2 regions of the Streptomyces sp. NBC_00466 genome follow, and region 1 is predicted to be linked to the other one. Evidence: predicted binding sites of a transcription regulator. Region 1 holds the regulator's gene; the other holds the start of a gene.
The links. Region 1 encodes HspR, which represses chaperone genes until heat shock. Its sites were predicted from a motif close to TTGAGNNNNNNNNNCTCAA; they were not measured.
Positions count from the first base shown of each region.

Region 2: the regulator HspR is predicted to act here: its motif matches at 4,407-4,425, upstream of lon (endopeptidase La).

Region 1 covers NZ_CP107896.1:2,973,690-2,981,161, forward strand. The annotation lists gene clpB (ATP-dependent chaperone ClpB) at 1-2,409, opposite strand, end outside; gene OG210_RS13085 (TIGR03618 family F420-dependent PPOX class oxidoreductase) at 2,695-3,099, shown strand; gene OG210_RS13090 ((2Fe-2S)-binding protein) at 3,211-3,540, opposite strand; gene OG210_RS13095 (hypothetical protein) at 3,537-3,737, opposite strand; gene OG210_RS13100 (helix-turn-helix transcriptional regulator) at 3,889-4,845, shown strand; gene OG210_RS13105 (heat shock protein transcriptional repressor HspR) at 4,962-5,429, opposite strand; gene dnaJ (molecular chaperone DnaJ) at 5,431-6,627, opposite strand; gene grpE (nucleotide exchange factor GrpE) at 6,702-7,373, opposite strand; gene dnaK (molecular chaperone DnaK) at 7,370-7,472, opposite strand, start outside.
Region 2 covers NZ_CP107896.1:1,621,828-1,629,299, reverse strand. The annotation lists gene OG210_RS07125 (multifunctional oxoglutarate decarboxylase/oxoglutarate dehydrogenase thiamine pyrophosphate-binding subunit/dihydrolipoyllysine-residue succinyltransferase subunit) at 1-391, opposite strand, end outside; gene OG210_RS07120 (ATP-binding protein) at 661-1,839, opposite strand; gene OG210_RS07115 (response regulator transcription factor) at 1,836-2,573, opposite strand; gene OG210_RS07110 (spermidine synthase) at 2,707-3,462, opposite strand; gene OG210_RS07105 (rhomboid-like protein) at 3,547-4,341, shown strand; gene lon (endopeptidase La) at 4,448-6,850, shown strand; gene OG210_RS07095 (lysozyme) at 6,948-7,472, opposite strand, start outside.

The DNA of each region.
Region 1 (7,472 bases):
GGTGACGTCCAGGGTCAGCCGCCGGTCGGCGAGGCGCGCGGCCAGGCGGTCGATCTGGAGACCCGCGATGTGCGCCAGCTCGTCGCCCGACAGCGCGGAGAAGACCACCAGGTCGTCGAGGCGGTTGAGGAACTCGGGCTTGAAGGAGGCCCGTACGACGGCGATGACCTGCTTCTTCTTCTCCTCGGGCTTGCTCAGCGGATCGACCAGGTACTGGCTGCCCAGGTTCGAGGTCAGGATCAGGATGGTGTTGCGGAAGTCCACCGTGCGGCCCTGGCCGTCGGTGAGGCGTCCGTCGTCCAGGACCTGGAGCAGTACGTCGAAGACCTCGGGGTGGGCCTTCTCCACCTCGTCGAGCAGCACCACGCTGTACGGGCGCCTGCGCACCGCCTCGGTGAGCTGGCCGCCCTCCTCGTACCCCACGTAGCCGGGAGGCGCGCCGACCAGCCGGGCCACCGAGTGCTTCTCGCCGTACTCGCTCATGTCGATGCGGACCATGGCCCGCTCGTCGTCGAAGAGGAAGTCGGCGAGCGCCTTGGCCAGCTCGGTCTTGCCCACGCCGGTCGGCCCCAGGAAGAGGAACGAGCCGGTGGGCCGGTCGGGGTCGGCGATGCCGGCGCGGGTGCGGCGTACGGCGTCGGAGACGGCGCGGACCGCTTCGGTCTGGCCGATCAGGCGCCGGCCCAGCTCGTCCTCCATGCGCAGCAACTTCTGCGTCTCGCCCTCCAGGAGACGGCCGGCCGGGATGCCGGTCCAGGAGCCGACCACATCGGCGATGTCGTCGGAGCCGACCTCCTCCTTGACCATGGTGCTCTTCGTGTCGGCGGTCTTGGCCGCCTCCTCCTCGGCCTCGGTGGCCGCCTCCAGCTCCTGCTCCAGGCCGGGGATCTCTCCGTACAGCAGCTTGGAAGCGGTGTCGAAGTCGCCGTCGCGCTGGGCGCGCTCGGCCTGGCCGCGGAGTTCATCGATGCGCTCCTTCAGCTCACCGACACGGTTGAGGCCCTCCTTCTCCTTCTCCCAGCGTGCGGTGAGTCCGCGCAGCTCCTCCTCGCGGTCGGCGAGGTCGCGGCGCAGCTTCTCCAGGCGCTGCTTGGACGCGGCGTCCGACTCGTTCTTGAGGGCCAGCTCCTCCATCCGCAGCCGGTCGACGGAGCGCTGGAGCTCGTCGATCTCGACGGGGGACGAGTCGATCTCCATCCGCAGCCGGGACGCGGCCTCGTCCACCAGGTCGATGGCCTTGTCGGGCAGGAAGCGGGACGTGATGTAGCGGTCGGAGAGAGTCGCGGCGGCGACCAGGGCCGCATCCGCGATCTGGACCTTGTGGTGGGCCTCGTACCGGCCCTTGAGCCCGCGCAGGATCGCGATGGTGTCCTCGACCGAGGGCTCGGCGACCAGCACCTGCTGGAAGCGCCGCTCCAGGGCGGCGTCCTTCTCGATGCGCTCCCGGTACTCGTCCAGGGTCGTCGCGCCGACCATGCGCAGCTCACCGCGGGCCAGCATCGGCTTGAGCATGTTGCCCGCGTCCATCGCGGAGTCGCCGCCCGCGCCCGCGCCGACGACGGTGTGCAGCTCGTCGATGAAGGTGATGACCTGGCCGTCGCTCTCCTTGATCTCGGCCAGGACGGACTTCAGCCGCTCCTCGAACTCGCCGCGGTACTTGGCACCGGCGACCATGGCCCCCAGGTCCAGGGAGATCAGCCGCTTGTTCCGGAGGCTCTCCGGTACGTCGCCCTTGATGATCCGCTGGGCGAGGCCCTCCACGACGGCCGTCTTGCCGACGCCGGGCTCGCCGATGAGCACCGGGTTGTTCTTGGTGCGCCGGGACAGCACCTGCACCACCCGGCGGATCTCGTGGTCCCGCCCGATGACCGGGTCGAGCTTGCCGTCTCGTGCCGCGGCCGTGAAGTCCGTACCGAACTTCTCCAGCGCCTTGTACTGACCCTCGGGGTCGGGTGTGGTCACCCGGCGCCCTCCCCTGCTCGTCTCGAACGCTTCCAGCAATTTCTTGGCGTCGGCGCCCTGCTGCGTCAGCAGTTCGCCGGCGTGGCCGCCCTTGGCGGCGATCCCGATGAGCAGATGCTCGGTCGAGATGTACTCGTCCCCCAGTTCCTTGGCCCGCTTCGACGCGTCCGCGATGACGGCGAGCACCTCACGGTCGGGCTGCGGGGGCGCGACCGTCGAACCGGTCACGCTGGGCAGCCCGCCGAGCAGCCGCTCGGCCCCGGACCTGATGACCGCCTGGTCCGCATCGACGGCGGCCAGCAGGTCGACGACGTTCTCGTTGTCCTGCCCCTCCAGCAGGGCGAGCAGCAGATGTACGGGGGTCAGGTCCGGGTTGCCGTCGGACACGGCGCGGCTGTTCGCCGCGGTGATCGCGTCCCGGCTCTTGTTGGTCAGCTCGGCGTCCACGTGTGCGCTCTCCTCCTCGCGGGGCGGGTCCGTCCCTGCAGTGACTCGGTGCGATGGCTGTGTGCCATGCCCAGTGCGTAAGGCTCAGTGCGTAAGGCTCGGTGCGGTAAAGCTCAGTCTGCCTGGTGATGACTCAGTGATGACTTAGCGATGACTCAGGCAACGTGCATAAAGTTGAGTCTATGCCACTCAACATCTATTGCACAGGGCCGACGCCCCCTGGCCGACAGGATCTCTGCCACACCCCGGACGGCGGGACAGCGGGGGCCGGGTAGGTTCGCGCCCATGGCCATTGACCCACGGAACCCCGATCCGCCCTACCTCAGCTTCTGGCGCGAATTCCATCGCTGCACGTTGACGACCCCGCGCCCGGACGGTTCACCGCATCTGGTGCCGGTCGGCGTGACGTGGGAACCGGAGGCCGGGATCGCCAGGGTCATCGCCAACAAGAAGTCGCGGAAGGTCGCCAACATCCTGGCCGCGGGGCCCGAGGGCGCACGGGTCGCGGTCTGCCAGGTGGCACCGGGCCGCTGGGCGACGCTGGAGGGGCGCGCGCGGATCCGTACGGAGCCGGACGCCATCGCCGACGCGGTGCGCCGTTACGCGGAGCGCTACGGGCGCACACCGACCGAGAACCCGGACCGGATCCTGATCGAGATCACCGTCGAACGGGCGATGGGCCGCGCCTGACCGGCGGCGGGGGCCATGTACGCAGCACAGCGGCGCCACCGTGTTCAGGTCACGGTGGCGCCGCTGTGTGGGGGAAGCACCTGAGCGATCTTTTACGACGGGGGAATCGCGTCAGGCACTGCGGGGGATAGCTGTGGTCGGCTCGGCGTCGAACAACTGGTGGTCACGCCGGTCGAGGTTCACGAACACCATGCCGTAGCGAACGGCACAGCGAACAGGCTGTGGGGCGCCCCGGGGTTTGCGCAGACACCGGTAGGCGCGGACGTCACCATCATCACCGTCGTCCTCGCGTACGACGACCACCGGCTCACCGAACAGGGTGACCATCAACGAGTCACCACGGTGCGGGATCGCCGTGACGAGGTCGATGAAATGCCACCCGGAGCGGTAGGCGACAGCCATCTCGCGCTGGAAGACTCTGTCGTCCGGTGGGACGGTCATGCGCTTGCCGAATCGGTGGTCGCGCCCCAGCCGAGGTCGAGCGGGGTCGCCGCATGCACGCTTCCCCAGCCAAGATCGGAAGGAACGGCAGTAGCCTGCGCGCTGCCCCACCCAAGATCTGCAGCACTTACTGCACCAAAAAGCACAGTTGCGGAGAAGACTGCCGCAAGCACCGAGCGAAGCATCTTTTTCTTCATAGTGGGCTTCGTCCTCACTTGATGTGTTCCTCTCCCCCGCGTTCCTAGACGATTGCCCATCCAGGCACGTCAACGCCACAGGGACGATGCATCATGTTCCTGCACATTCATGTTCCTGGGGGGTGGAGAATTGACCACAAGCTACGCAAACATGACACATCCTCACGCCATTACGGAACTTTGCGACGAGGGCGCACGGCTTTACGCCAGCGCGCTGAGCCTCGGCAAGATCCCGCGCAGCGAGGTGGGCCCCGCCCCGTGCCTGCTGGAGTTCGCGCTGCTCCACCCCGACCCCGACGACGCGGGCTGGCTCCGCCCCGTACCGCCGTCGGCCGCGCTCACTCAGCGCCTCCACCCGATCGAGCGGGAGATCCAGGACCGTAGACGACGGTCTGTGGAACTGACCGACACTTTCGAGCCGTTCATGACCATCAGCGCGCAGAATCCGCCGCCCACTCACGCCATCACCGTGCTGGAGGGGTTCGGAAGGATCAACGCGGCGCTCGATCTCGCCACCGCGGCGTGCCAGACAGAAGTGCTGACGATCCAGCCGGGGGGCGCCCGCAGCGAGCACGAACTCACTCAGGCCCTGGAGCGAGGCAGGCCCCTGCTCGACCGCGGCATCAGCATGCGCACGCTGTACCAGCACACGGTCAGGCACAGCCGCGGCACGCTGGCGTACGTGGACCTCGTCGCCGACGGCAAGGTGGAGATCCGCACGCTCGAAGAGCTCATAGAGCGCTTGATGATCTTCGACCACACCGTGGCGTTCATTCCGGCCACCGATGACCGCCAGATCGCGCTGGAGCTGCGCCATCCGGGCATGGTCGAGTACCTCGTCAAGGTCTTCGAGCAGTTCTGGAGACGTGGCGTGCCACTCCAGGATCAGAGCCCGTACGACCCCGGCCCCGAAGGGGTATCCGGCGTACGCCTGTCCATAGCCCAGTTGCTCGTCGAGGGGCACGTCGACGAGGCCATCGCCCGCCGGCTCGGGATGAACGTCCGCACCTGCCGTGCGCACATAGCGAAACTCAGCTCGGCACTCGGCAGCAGCAGCCGCGCCCAACTCGGCTACCTGATCGCGCAGTCCGGCATCCTCGAACCGTGATCCGGGCCCGAAACCGACCCCGGACCCGGACCCGGAAACACGCAAGGCGGCCCACCAGCAGTGCCGGTGGGCCGCCTCCGCGTTCGTGATCGTGCTTGTTACGCCCGCTACTCCGGTTACTCCGGCGACCGCTTCGGCCGGGGCCGCCAGACCACCAGTGCGCTGGTCTGCTGGACGTCCTGGTACGGGACCAGGTCGCGCCGGTACGAGGCGTGGACCTGTGCCTCGCGCTGCTGCATGGCCACCGCCGCGCCGTCCACCGTCGCCGAGAGCTCGGCGACCCTGGCCTGGAGCGCGGCGACCTGATGCTCCAGCTCGATGATGCGTTTGATGCCCGCGAGGTTGATGCCCTCGTCCTGGGACAGCTGCTGCACCGTACGGAGCAGTTCGATGTCCTGGGCCGAGTACCGCCTGCCCCGGCCGGCCGTCCGGCCCGGTGAGACCAGGCCGAGACGGTCGTACTGGCGCAGGGTCTGCGGATGCAGGCCGGAGAGCTGAGCGGCGACCGAGATGACGTACACGGGGGTCTCGTCGGTCAGTTCGTAACCCATGGCAGGGTCACGGCGTCCTCGGCGGCCATTCATCTCAAGCTCCCTTCACGGCCTGGAAGAGCTCCGCGCGCGGGTCCTGCCCCGCGGTCGCGTCGCGGTACGTCTCCAGCGACTCACGTGCCTTGTCGCTGAGATCCGCCGGTACGGCGACCTCGACGGTGACCAGCAGGTCCCCCCGGGTGCCGTCCTTGCGTACGGCGCCCTTGCCCCGGGCCCGCATCGTACGGCCGTTGGGCGTACCCGCGGGCAGTTTCAGCGTGACCGGGGGCCCGCCGAGCGTCGGTACCTTGACCTCGCCGCCGAGTGCCGCCTCCGTGAAGGCGACGGGCACGGTGATGGTGAGGTTGTCGCCCCTGCGGCCGAAGACCGGGTGGGCGTCGACATGGACGATCACATAGAGGTCACCGGCCGGGCCGCCCTGCTCGCCCGGGGTGCCCTTGCCGCGCAGCCTGATCCGCTGGCCGTCGGAGACCCCGGCCGGGATCCGGACCTGCATGGTCCGGGAGGACTTGGCCCGCCCGGAGCCCTTGCAGACGTCGCAGGGGTCCTGGGCGATGAGCCCGCGGCCCTTGCAGTCCACACACGGATCGGTCAGTGAGAAACCGCCGCCGCTGCCGCGCGAGACCTGACCGGTGCCGACACAGGTCGGGCAGACCCGGGGGGTGCCGTTCTTGTCGCCGGTTCCCGAACAGGCCTTGCACGGCGCCTGGCTGGACATCCGCAGCGGGACCGTGGCCCCGTCGACCGCCTCGGTGAAGCTGAGCGTCACCTCGGACTCGATGTCCTGGCCGCGGCGCGGCTGGGTGCGGGTGGTACCGGGACCGCCGCCCCGGTTGAACAGCCCGCCGAACACGTCCCCGAGTCCGCCGCCGAAACCGCCCGCGCCGCCGCCCGGCTGCCCCGTTCCCCCGCCCGGGGTGCCTCCGAAGAGGTCCCCCAGGTCGAAGTTGAAGGAGCCGCCGCCGGCGCCGGGCCCTGGCCGGTAGCCGCCGTTGCCGAAGAGAGCACGCGCTTCGTCGTACTCCTTGCGCTTCTTGGGGTCGCCGAGGACGTCGTTCGCCTCGGAGACCGCCTTGAACCGCTCTTCGGCCTTGGCGTCACTCTTGTTGGCGTCCGGGTGCAGCTCGCGGGCGAGCTTCCGGTACGCCTTCTTGATCTCGGCCTCGGTGGCGTCCTTCGGGACGCCGAGAACCTTGTAGTAGTCCTTCTCGACGAAGTCCTTGGTGCTCATCCCCGACGTCCCTCCTTCCGGTCGCTACTGATACTGATGCCAGCCCTTACTGATGTCAGTCCTCGTCACTGATGTCAGCCCTCGTCCGGGCCACCGCTCTCCTCGTCCTGCGCGTCGTCCTTGGCCTGCGCGCCCGGCTGGGGCTCGGCCACCGCTACCCGCGCGGGACGGATGGTGCGCTCGCCGAACCGGTACCCCGGCTGCAGGATCGCCACGCACGTGTCCTCGGTGATGTCGGGCGCGTACGAGTGCATCAGGGCCTCGTGGATCGTCGGGTCGAAGGGCTCGCCCTCCTTGCCGAACTGCTGGAGGCCCATCTTCGCCGCTACCGTCTCCAGCGACTCGGCCACCGACTTGAAGCCGCCGACCAGCTCGCCGTGCTCCCGGGCGCGGCCGATGTCGTCGAGGGTCGGGAGGAGTTCGGACAGGAGGGCCGCGATGGCGACCTCCTTGACCTGGACCCGGTCCCGCTCCACCCGGCGGCGGTAGTTCTGGTACTCCGCCTGGAGCCGCTGGAGGTCCCCGGTGCGCTCGCTGAGCGCGGTGCGGACCTGGTCCAGCTGGGCGGTGAGGGCGATGTCCTGACCGTCCTGACCGTTCTGGCCGTTCTGTGCGTCCCCTGCCGGGGCCGCCGGCTCCGACTCCTTCCCGGAGTCGGGCCCGGCGGCCTTCGACGCGGCGTCTTCGGAGGTCGCGCCGGAGGGGACGTCGGGCTCCTCCTCGAAGCCCGGAGTCTCCTCCGTCATGCGGCGCCTCCCTGACGGCCGTCCTTCTCGTCGTCCACGATCTCGGCGTCGACCACGTCGTCAGGAGCCTCGGTGGCCTGCTCGGTGCCCTCGGCACCC
Region 2 (7,472 bases), 1.4 Mb from region 1:
CCGCGGGCTTCGCGGCGGCAGGCGCGGCCGGAGCCGGGGCCTGCGGCGCTGCGGGCGCGGCAGCCGGAGGCGTGACGGGCGCTGCGGTGGTGGGAGCAGCCCCCGCGGCTGCGCCACCGTGCGCGGCGGCCGCCCGGCCGCTCTCGCCCGACTGGTGTGGAGGGTTCGGGCTCACCGGTTCCGCACCCGCGGTGGGAGCACCGGCAGAACCTGGCTTGTAGTCGGCGAAGAAGTCCCACCAGGCACGGTCAACCGAATTCGGGTCCTGGAGGTACTGCTGGTAGATCTCGTCGACGAGCCACTCATTGGGACCAAAAGCGTCAGCAGGACTCTTGTCCTGCCCCTCCTGGTCGGTCGAGATGCTCGAATTACTGGGGGACTGAGACGACACGGCGTTAACCGCCCTCTTCCGCTTCACAAGGTGATGGACAGCGGAAATAAAGGCTACGCCTCCCCGGCCTGGAGGCGCAGGCTGGGCGGTCCAACGTCGTGTAAGTCACACTCGAAAGCTGGTTTCACGGCTTGAAATGGCGGGAAACAAGCGTGGTTCCGCGTTATGCGGGTATGGCGCATCACAGCTGCCGCCCCTTGGCCGACACCCTCTGACGCGCCTACCCGCGGGTTCTGTACGGAACGCGGGCTTCCGCTGAAGACTTTACGTCAACTTGGTGTTCTCGATACGCCCGGAAGAGTGACGCGTATCCGGCAACCACGGGACGATTCGGCCACCCCGATCCGCCCGCCGTGCAGATCGACGGCCCAGCGGGCGATGGCCAGACCGAGCCCGGTACCGCCGTCGCTGCCCGGGCCGTGCGGGGACGGGGCGCGGCCCCGGTTGAAGCGCTCGAAGACCCGGTGCCGCTCGGCCTCGGGGATGCCCGGGCCCTCGTCCGTGACCTCCAGGTCCAGCGACTCCGGCTGCTGGCCGCGCCGGGCCCGTACCGTGACCCGGCCGTGCGGCGGGGAGTGCTTGACCGCGTTGTCGATGAGGTTGGCGACCACCTGGTGGAGCCGCTCGGCGTCCGCGTGCGCGGTCAGCTCGGGCGGCGAGACATCCAGATGGAGATGGACGTCCGTCCGGGTGTGCTGGCCGCCGGAGCCCGAAGCGCCCGCGCGCTGCGCGGCTGCCAGGTTCGCCTCCTTCAGCACGCCCGAGAGATACGGCCACACCTCGAAACGGGCGGCCTTGAGCGGCACCACGCCGTTGTCCAGGCGGGAGAGGTCGAGCAGCGTCTCGACCAGCCGGCCGAGCCGCTCGGTCTGCTTGAGCGCGGTGCGCATCGTCTCGGGGTCGGCGGCCGACACCCCGTCCACGACGTTCTCCAGCACCGCCCGCAGGGCCGCGATCGGGGTCCGCAGCTCATGGGAGACGTTCGCGACCAGCTCCTTGCGGTGCCGGTCCACCGCCTCCAGATCCTCGGCCATCCGGTTGATGGTCGTGGCCAGGTCGCCCAGCTCGTCCCTGCGGTCGGCGCCGCTGACCCGCCGGGTGTAGTCACCGTGCGAGATCGACCGGGCCACGGTGTTCATCTCGTCCAGCGGCGAGGTCAGGCTGTGCGCCACGAACTGGGTGATCAGCATCGAGGCGATCACCGAGAACACCGTGATGAACCGCAGCTCCGTCTTCGTGCGCAGCGCCACCAGGAGCAGCCCCGTGGTGATGAAGACCGACACCACCACGAGCGTGCCCAGCTTGGCCTTGATCGAGACCGGGAAGGGGCGCTGCCGGTTCCACGGCCGGGGCCGGGCCAGCAGCCGGCCCAGATCCCGGCCCAGTTCCCGGCCCAGGTCCCGGGGCCGGACACCGCTCCAGGTCCGCCCCCACCGCGGACCGGTCATGGTGCCGGGGTCTCCAGCGCGTACCCGACACCGTGCACCGTACGGATGCGCTCCGCCCCGATCTTCCGGCGGAGCGCCTTGATGTGGCTGTCCACGGTCCGGGTGCCGGACGCGTCGGCCCAGTCCCAGACCTCGGCGAGCAGCTGCTCGCGCGAGAGGACGGCACGCGGGGTGTTCGCCAGGCAGACCAGCAGATCGAACTCGGTGGGCGTCAGATGCACGTCCTCGTTGCGCACCCGCACCCGCCGCTGCGCGTGGTCGATCTCCAGCTCGCCGAGGCGCAGGATGCCGCTGCGCGGCGTCGAGGCGGCGATGGTCGCCCGCTCCACCCGCCGCAGCAGGACATGGACGCGCGCCGCCAGCTCGCGCATGGAGAACGGCTTGGTCATGTAGTCGTCGGCGCCGACACCGAGCCCGACCAGCATGTCGGTCTCGTCGTCGCGGGCCGTCAGCATCAGGACCGGCACCGGCCGCTGCGCCTGGACGCGGCGGCAGACCTCAAGGCCGTCGAAGCCGGGCAGCATCACGTCGAGGACCATCAGGTCCGGCTGCCAGCCCTGGGCCGCGTCCACCGCGGCCGGGCCGTCCGTTGCCGTCTGCACCTGGAAACCCTCGGCCCGCAGCCGTGCGGCGATGGCGTCGACGATTGTCGGGTCGTCCTCGACCACCAGCACCCGGCGCTGGGCGCCCGGGGTGGCCGCGACGCCGTTGTGGGTGGTGTGTGTCTGCTCCATCGCCCGCCCCTGGAAGTGCGCTCTCGAATGTACGTTCTGCTGCGTACGCGGCTGTGTCCCAGCTGCGTTCTTGGACAAAGCGTCCAGATCTCATCTGCCGGTCAGCAGACTAGATGCCCGGACGCCGTCCCGGCTACGCAGGGCGAACACCGAGATGGACCACGTCAGGCACGCCCCGGGCAACTGGGATCTCTTCGGTCCTTACCCCACTGAATCCGGCATTCCGCAAGGCTTCCTCAAAAGTCGCCGATGGCTGAGCCGACCAGACGGCCAGGATTCCTCCCGGTTTGAGCCGTTCCATACAAGCGGTGAGGCCGTCCGCGGTGTACAGCCCGCCGTTGTCGTCGGTGACCGTCCATCCTGGCCCGTTGTCGATGTCCAGGCACAAAGCGTCATATGCCGATGTGGATCCGCGCATGTGTGCGACCAGATCGGTGGGCAGGATCACAGTCCGGGGATCGGCGAGCGCCGTTCCCGAGATCCGGGCGAGCGGACCCTCCAGGTGCCAGTCGATGACGGCCTGCTCGCGTTCGACGACCGTGATCCGGCCCCAGCGGGGGTCCGCAGCGGCGTGTGCGAGTGAGAATCCGACGCCGAGTCCGCCGATGAGCACGGAGGGGCGGTCGCGGCCGGCCGGCAGTGCGGCCAGTGCCGCGTCGATCAGCAGCCGCTCCGAGCGGCCGTCCGATGTGTCCATCAGGAAGCACCCGTTGGCGATGATCTCGAAGTGCTCCCCGCGCTCGCGCAGCACGACCTCGCCGTACGGGCCCTCGCGCCGGTCAAGCGTGCGTACGTCGCCGATGTCGCTGATGTCGATGGGGGGTCTCCTCCCGGGCCGGCCCCGGACGCCACGGGGGGTGCGGGGGTTGCTTCGCGTGGTGGATGTCATAGGCGCCGTCGGAGGCTATCCCGGAGAGTGAACGTTGGGGGAGTGAGTCGAACGGACAGACCGACGGCCGACGGGACAGACAGAGTGCACCACACGCAGCGGACGCGACGCCCGGCCGGTGGCCCGGGCCGGGCCCTGCTGCCCTTGCTGCGCCTGCTGCCCACCCCCACCGGAACGCCCTTCACCTTCGTCTACGTCCTGGTGCTGGTCGCCACCTCGCTCTTCGCCGAGCACGCCGACCCGCACACCGTCACCGCCCTGCTGCGCGACTCCAGTACCGACATGGCCCATCTGGCCCGTACCCCGCTGCTCGTCCTGGTGGGCAGCGCCCTGTGGATAGCCGGCGGCCTGCTGTCGGTGTCCGCGGCCGGCTTCCTGCTCGTCCTCACCGCCCTGGAGCGCCGAATAGGCGCGCTGCACACCGGCGCGGTGTTCCTGACGGGGCACGTCCTGGCGACTCTGGCGACCGAGATCCCGGTCGGTGTCGCGGTCGCCGCCGGCCATCTCCCCGACTCCTCGCTCCACCGTTTGGACTATGGCATCAGCTTCGGACTGATGACCGGTGTCGGGGCCCTGGCCGGGCTGCTCCCGCCACTGCTGCGCTGGCCCCTCCTGGGGGCCGTCGCCACGGCGCTCGTCCAGGCGCTGCTGGCCCTCGGCGACCCTCTCACCGACTGGGGCCATCCGCTGTCGCTCGCCATCGGGGTGGCCTGCTGGCCGCTGGTGCGCCGCTGGGCCGCCGCCAGGACCGGCCGCACATCCCGGGCGGCCACGGCACCCGCTCCACTCGCAGGGTCCGAGCCGTCCGTACCGGTCGGCGCGAGCCCCTCCACGGGCGAGCCCGGCAGCCCCGCCGACGCCTCGGCTCCGGCCTCCTGACCTGGTGGCGGACCCGATCGCTGAGAGCGAACGGCCGCCCGGGAACACCAGCGCCCCTCTCGGCATTGAGTCTGCATAGCTCAACTTCACTGCCTAAGGGGAGATCATGGCTGACACGTCCACACCGCTCACCCTGCCCGTGCTGCCGCTCGACGACGAGGTCGTGCTGCCCGGAATGGTGGTGCCGCTGGACCTTTCCGACGCGGACGTAAGCGCCGCCGTGGAGGCCGCCCAGGCGTCTCCCGCCCGCTCCAGCGGCAACAAGCCGCTGGTCCTGCTCGTTCCGCGGCTCGACGGCAGTTACGCGAGCACCGGCGTCCTCGGCACCGTCGAACAGGTCGGCAGGCTCTCCGACGGAGACCCCGGAGCCCTGGTCCGCGGCCGGGGCCGGGTCCGTATCGGCGCCGGCACCACCGGTCCGGGCACCGCGCTCTGGGTCGAGGGGATCCACGTCGACGAGACCGACCCCGAGCCGCTGCCCGGCGCCGTCACCGCGCTGGTCAAGGAGTACAAGGCGCTCGCCACCGACTGGCTGAAGAAGCGCGGAGCCTGGCAGGTCGTCGACCGCGTCCAGCAGATCGAGGGCGTGTCGGCCCTCGCGGACAACTCCGGCTACTCGCCGTTCCTCACCCTCGCCCAGAAGACCGAGCTCCTGGAGACCGCCGACCCGGTGGCCCGGCTGAAGCTCGCCGTCCAGTGGCTGGGCGAGCACCTCGCCGAACAGGACGTCGCCGAGTCCATCGCCAAGGACGTCCAGGAGGGCGTGGACAAGCAGCAGCGCGAGTTCCTGCTCCGCCGCCAGCTGGAGGCCGTACGCAAGGAGCTCTCCGAGCTCAACGGCGAGGCGGACGACGAGTCCGACGACTACCGGGCCCGCGTCGAGGCCGCCGCGCTCCCCGGGTACGTCAGGGAGGCCGCGCTCAAGGAGGTCGAGAAGCTGGAGCGCTCGTCCGACCAGAGCCCCGAGGGCTCCTGGATCCGGACCTGGCTGGACACCGTCCTCGAACTGCCGTGGAACGAACGCACCGAGGACGAGTACGACATCAGGGGCGCCAAGGCCGTCCTGGACGCGGAGCACTCCGGCCTGGAGGACGTGAAGGAGCGCATCACCGAGTACCTGGCCGTACGCAAGCGCCGTGCCGACCGCGGCATGGGCATCGTCGGCGGCCGGCGCGGCGGCGCCGTACTGGCGCTCGTCGGCCCGCCCGGGGTCGGGAAGACCTCACTCGGCGAGGGAGTCGCGCACGCCATGGGCCGCAAGTTCGTCCGCGTCGCGCTCGGCGGCGTACGGGACGAGGCCGAGATCCGCGGACACCGGCGTACGTACGTCGGCGCGCTGCCCGGACGGATCGTGCGGGCGATCAAGGAGGCCGGCTCGATGAACCCGGTCGTCCTGCTCGACGAGATCGACAAGGTCGGCTCGGACTTCCGGGGCGACCCGGCGGCCGCCCTGCTCGAAGTGCTCGACCCGGCCCAGAACCACACCTTCCGGGACCACTACCTGGAGGTCGAACTCGACCTGTCCGATGTGGTGTTCCTGGCCACCGCGAACGTGCTGGAAGCCATCCCGGAGGCGCTGCTCGACCGTATGGAGCTGGTCAGGCTCGACGGCTACACCGAGGACGAGAAGGTCGTCATCGCCCGCGACCACCTGCTGCCCAGGCAGCTGGAGCGCGCGGGTCTGGAGCCCGGCGAGGTGGCGCTCGACGACTCCGCGCTGCGCAAGCTGGCGGGGGAGTACACCCGCGAGGCGGGCGTACGGAACCTGGAGCGGGCCGTCGCCAGGCTGCTGCGGAAGGTCGCGGCCCAGCACGAGCTGGGCGAGCAGGAGCTGCCGCTGACCGTCACCGACGCCGGACTGCGGCCGCTGATCGGGCGGCCCCACCATGTGCCGGAGTCCGCGCAGGACCCGGCGGAGCGCCGTACGGCGGTGCCCGGTGTGGCCACCGGACTCGCGGTGACCGGCGCGGGCGGCGACGTCCTCTTCGTCGAGGCGTCGCTGGCCGACCCCGAGACCGGCGCGGCGGGGCTGACCCTGACCGGCCAGCTCGGCGACGTCATGAAGGAGTCGGCGCAGATCGCGCTCTCCTTCCTGCGCTCGCGCGGCGCCGAACTGGAGCTGCCCGTCGCGGATCTGAAGGAACGCGGAGTGCACATCCACTTCCCGGCGGGCTCGGTGCCCAAGGACGGCCCGAGCGCGGGCATCACGATGACGACGGCGCTGGCGTCGCTGCTCTCCGGCCGGCAGGTCCGTACGGACGTGGCCATGACCGGTGAGGTGTCGCTGACCGGGCGGGTGCTGCCGATCGGCGGTCTGAAGCAGAAGCTGCTGGCCGCGCACCGGGCGGGCATCACGACCGTGGTGATCCCCAAGCGGAACGAGGCCGATCTGGACGACGTGCCGGCCGAGGTGCTCGACACGCTGGAGGTGCACCCGGTGACGGACGTACGCCAGGTCCTGGAGATCGCGCTGTCCCCCGCGGAGGTACGGGTTCCGGCGGCCGCCTGACGGCCCGGTGCCGTACTGGAGAACGGCTGAAGGAAAACGCAGGGCCCCCGGCAGCACTCCGGGGGCCTTGCGCTGGTCACGGTGCGGTGCGCGGGCGTCAGCCGTTGGCGAGTGCCTGGACCCGGTCCAGCGCGCCGTTGAACTTGTCATGGTCGCCGACCGTCGGTCCGGTCGAGGTGTACTGCCACATCGTCTGGTAGCCCCAGCCGGCGGGCAGCGCGCCCGGCGCCGAGTCGTAACGGGCGATCCAGAGCGGGTTGGTGGCCCCGAAGCTGCTGTTGTTCCCCGTGCACTGCGTCCACCAGCTGGTCGCGGTGTAGATGACCGCGTCGCGCCCGGTGAGCGACTTGTAGGTGTTGGCGAAGTCGTGGATCCAGGCGACCATCGATGCCGCGCTCAGGCCGTAGCAGGCGTCGCCGTACGGATTCCACTCGATGTCCAGCACACCGGGCAGGGTCTTGCCGTCGCGGGACCAGCCGCCGCCGTGGCTGACGAAGTAGTTCGCCTGGTTCGCACCGCTGGAGTCGTTCGGCGTCGCGAAGTGGTACGCGCCGCGGATCATCCCGACGTTGTACGAGCCGTTGTACTGCTGGGCGAAGGAGGGGTTCGTGTAGTAGTTGCC